2 regions of the Rheinheimera sp. KL1 genome follow, and region 1 is predicted to be linked to the other one. Evidence: predicted binding sites of a transcription regulator. Region 1 holds the regulator's gene; the other holds the start of a gene.
What was found. Region 1 encodes FliA, which starts transcription of late flagellar genes. Its sites were predicted from a motif close to GCTAAAGTTNNNNNNNNNNCNGCCGATA; they were not measured.
Positions count from the first base shown of each region.

Region 2: the regulator FliA is predicted to act here: its motif matches at 1,328-1,355, upstream of pomA (flagellar motor protein PomA).

Region 1 covers NZ_LAMX01000019.1:155,168-157,572, reverse strand. The annotation lists gene WH43_RS10440 (protein phosphatase CheZ) at 1-393, opposite strand, end outside; gene cheY (chemotaxis response regulator CheY) at 419-790, opposite strand; gene WH43_RS10430 (RNA polymerase sigma factor FliA) at 845-1,564, opposite strand; gene WH43_RS10425 (MinD/ParA family protein) at 1,561-2,405, opposite strand, start outside.
Region 2 covers NZ_LAMX01000012.1:53,454-55,858, forward strand. The annotation lists gene WH43_RS05285 (flagellar motor protein MotB) at 1-461, opposite strand, end outside; gene pomA (flagellar motor protein PomA) at 470-1,246, opposite strand; gene xseB (exodeoxyribonuclease VII small subunit) at 1,457-1,702, shown strand; gene ispA ((2E,6E)-farnesyl diphosphate synthase) at 1,704-2,405, shown strand, end outside.

The sequences.
Region 1 (2,405 bases):
TTTTAAGTCGCGACTCATCAGTTTCTGCCATTTAGGCAAGATAGAGTGTAGGTGCGTATTGAGTTCATCAGCGATAGGGAGACAGTTTTCGACTGCATCCATAGTTTTATTGGCGGCTTGTTCAGTCATATCGATGACATGATTCAAGCGTTTCTTCGCATCCGGAATGTCATCTTCCAGCAAAGAACTTAGGGATGGGTCTATTTGGAAGCTTTTCAAAGAGTCGTGCAGTTGCCGGGTTAGTTTTCCAACCTCGGCAAACAACTCAGAGGAGCCCGGTACAGCCAGCTGTTGCACCAGTTCATTTGCGGCTTGGGTTTCGCCAAACTCCAGCAACTGAACTAATTCACGGGCCTGCTCTAAAGAAATCAAGGGTGCCGTAGCTACAGACATGGTGTACTCCTTTGTCAGTTACGGTTTAACCCAGGCGTTCGAATACTTTAGCCAGTTTTTCCTGTAAGGTTGCAGCAGTAAAAGGTTTAACGATATATCCATTCACGCCTGCCTGTGCAGCAGCAATGATTTGTTCCTTTTTAGCTTCCGCAGTAACCATCAACACAGGAATATGCTTCAGTTTAGCGTCAGCTCGAATTGCACGTAACAAATCGATACCTTGCATACCAGGCATGTTCCAGTCAGTGACTACAAAATCAAAATCACCGTTTTGCAGCATAGGTAATGCAGTGCTGCCATCATCAGCCTCGGAGACATTGGTAAAACCAAGATCTCTTAACAGGTTTTTTATAATGCGTCTCATGGTTGAGAAATCATCAACCACAAGAATTTTCATATTCTTATCCAAAATCCCCTCCGGTGAGAGCCCAAGCTGGACTAACTCAAACTATTACAACCAATCCTGCATCCTGGAGCGCAAGCGCACCAGCGCCTGACTATGAATCTGACTGACCCTGGACTCACTAACATCCAGCACAGCGCCAATCTCTTTCAAATTTAGTTCGTCATTATAATACAGCGACAACACTATAGCTTCTCGCTCCGGTAAGCTACTGATATTTTTTATCAACGCCTGTTGAAATGCATCAGTTGCCTGTTGTTCGTACAAATGATCATCATCTTTATCATTTGCTGTGACCAACACATCATCAGAGATGCCCAGATCTTCGATGCCAATAATGCGACCACTGCTGGCGTCACTAAGCATATGATGATACTCATCTAAAGATATATCAAGTTTTTCAGCAACTTCACTATCTTTTACATCACGACCCAGTTCAGATTCAAGCTCTGCAATAGCTTCAGCTATCATGCGGGAGTTGCGGTGGACAGAGCGTGGAGTCCAGTCGCCACGGCGAATTTCATCCAGCATAGAGCCACGGATACGGATACCGGCAAAGGTTTCAAAACTTGCGCCCTTGCTGCCATCAAAATTCTTAGCTGCTTCAATCAGACCTATCATGCCAGACTGAATTAAATCGTCGACTAAGACACTTGCGGGCAATCGAGCTAACAGATGATAGGCAATACGTTTTACCAGAGGCGCATGCCGTTCCACCATTTGTGTCAAATGATCAGCGGCGCCGTAGGCCGCAAGTTTGCTATTCAAACCAGACCTCTCGCTTCAGGTTGCTGTACCAATTGTTCCAGGAAAAATTCCAGGTGCCCGGATGCCACAGGCGGCACTGGCCACTGGATGGCACGGGTGGCTAAAGTTCGGATAGCTAAAGAGGCCGGAGTTTTTGGAAAAGCATCGACAAAAGCTTTTTGTTTACGAGCCGCTTTTCTGACGTTTTCATCAAATGGAATGGTAGCTACCAGCTCCAGATTGACATCTAAAAACCTGTCTGTCACCCGGCTTAGCTTGGCGAAAAGCTCTTGCCCTTCTTTTAAACTGCGGACCATGTTGGCGACAATTTTAAAGCGCTGTACACCGTGTTCACGGCTTAATATTTTCATTAAGGCGTAAGCATCAGTGATAGAAGAAGGTTCATCACAAACCACCACTAACACGTCTTGTGAAGCGCGGGAAAAACTCAATACCATATCGGAAATACCGGCAGCTGTGTCCACCAGTAAAATATCAAAACGGGTACGCATTTCGCTAAAAGCGCGGATAAGACCAGCATGTTCCACAGGCTTTAATTCGGTCATCGACTGAGTGCCTGATGTTGCAGGAACAATTTTGATACCAAAAGGTCCTTCTATCAGAATGTCATCCAGCTCAGCCTCGCCGGACAACACATGAAATAAGTTTTTTTGCACCCGAAGCCCAAGCATAACGTCACAGTTCGCTAACCCAAGGTCAGCGTCCAGCACTAATACTTTTTTTCCAAGCTGAGCCATTGACATGGCAAGGTTCAGCGTAACGTTGGTTTTACCCACGCCACCTTTGCCGCCTGTCACGGCTATGACTTTTACTATCTGTTGTTGCTGTTGTTGCTTCATTC
Region 2 (2,405 bases), on a different contig from region 1:
TTTTTCAAAAGCTCATTGGTTTGTTCCTGCAACTCAGCTGAGGCAGCGACTGTATCCATAGGCTCTTCTTCGGTACTGGTTGACTGGCCACCGGTTTTATCTTCCCGTTGCTCCTGACGCCCGCCAGCTTCATCCTCTTTGCCTGCCTGAAAGTTCAACATTTGTTGCGTCATTTCCACGGTCTGCTGTTGGATAGTATCGATAGGCGTTGGATCTGGACGGCCAGGGCGAAACTCCATAGCAATCACGCTGGTGCCTTTGGGAATATCTTTCACTTCAATTTTATTTTGCACACCAAAAGCATACTGCATCGAACCTGCAATTTGCTTAAATTTCAGCACATCCATTTCCGAAAATGACAGCAACAGCACAAAAAAGCACATCAACAGCGACATCAAATCAGCAAAGGTTCCCATATAAGCGGGTAAACCTGGTGGTGGGCACTTTTTACACTCAGCCATACCTGCCCCTACTCTGCAGCGGCAGGGGCTGCCGGGTCACGTTTTTTCGACTGCAGGTAATTCCGTAAAATACCTTCTATTACTTTAGGGTTTTGACCATCCTGTATGCCCATAATGGCATCCAGTATCAGTTGATTGTTGGTTTTCTCTTCTTCATTACGCACAGCCATTTTTTCTGACAGAGGTAAAAAAATACAGTTGGCTTGCATTGCACCATACATAGTGGTCAACAAAGCCACAGCCATAGCAGGACCTATAGCTTTAGGGTCAGACATATTAGATAACATGGCTACCAGACCGACCAAGGTCCCTATCATTCCCATAGCTGGTCCCAGATCACCCATTTGCTTAAACACCTGAATAGCGACATCGTGGCGGGCATAGGTCAGCTCAATATCTTTTTCTAAAGTGCCACGCACCACATCAGCATCATGGCCATCGACCAACATATTGATGCCTTTTTGCATAAAAGGATTAGGAATTTCAGCTTCTTCCAGTGCTAAGAAACCACCTTTACGGGCCGCATCGGCCAGCTGCACTGCTTTTTCAATCAGCTCCTCGGCTGACTCAATTTTAAACATAAAGGCTTTGCCAGCAGCTTTCATCGAATCAGCGAGCTGAGTGAAAGTAAATTTGATCATGACCGCAGTAATACTGCCACCGAATACGATCACGATAGAGACAAAATCGTAAAACATGCCCATATTGCCGCTGGAACTGAGCCACATTGCCCAGCCCATCATGCCCATGACCGCGACTAATCCTATGACGGTTGCTAAATCCACTCTGTATCTCCCGGAAAACTGAATGCAAATCGTTGATCTTGTACCAGCGTAAAGTTGGTTTTATCTTAGCTTATAGTGAGTTATCGGCAAAAGTATGGGATAGTTAACTATAAATTAAGGCTTCAAACAAATTTATCCTTTCCCAACACGGGCCTGATTGCTCATAATAGCGCGCAGGGCTTGGTCAGACACCCATTATCAGGCGAAAATATGACAAAAAAGAAAACAGATTTCAGCCATTTTGAGCAGAGTATTGCCGAGCTGGAACAGATAGTACAGCAGTTGGAGCAAGGCGATCTGAGCCTTGATCAGGCTTTGCAACAATTTGAACGGGGTATAGAGCTCTCCCGCACCAGTCAGCAGCAGTTACAATCTGCCCAACAAAGAGTCCAGTTATTAGTTCAGGACTCAGGGCAAGATCAGCTCGAACCTTTTGTGACCACCGAAGGTGAATGATTTGACGTTAGATTCTTTAACCTCTTACCAGCAACGGCTGGAACTAGTACTGCAACAGCACTTAGATAAGAAGTCTTTAACTGACCCACGCCTGCATCAGGCTATGGCCTATAGTCTGCTGCTTGGCGGTAAACGTATGCGGCCTTTTTTAGTCTACAGCTGTGGTCAGATGTTAGGTGCAGCATTAACAGATTTAGATGCCCCGGCAGCGGCCATTGAAGCCCTACATACCTACTCTTTAATCCATGACGACTTACCCGCCATGGATAACGATGATTTACGTCGCGGCAAAGCCACCTGTCACAAAGCTTTTGATGAAGCGACTGCTATTCTTGCCGGCGATGCACTGCAAACCTTCGCTTTTGAATTATTAAGCAGCCATGATTACCAGCAGGTTCCGGCGCAGCGTATCGTGGCGATGATCCAACAGTTAGCATTGCATGCTGGCTACAATGGCATGTGTGGTGGTCAGGCTATTGATTTGGCGCATACCAATCAAAAAATGTCGGTTGAAGCACTAGAGCAGATGCATCAGCTAAAAACCGGAGCTTTGATTGAGTGTTCAGTACGTTTTGCTTATCTGGCCAGTCCAGTGGATAATGTGGAGCATTTAGACGCTTTAGTTCGCTACAGCAGAGCCATAGGTCTGGCCTTTCAGGTTCAGGACGATATTCTGGATATTGAAGGCGACACCCAGGTACTG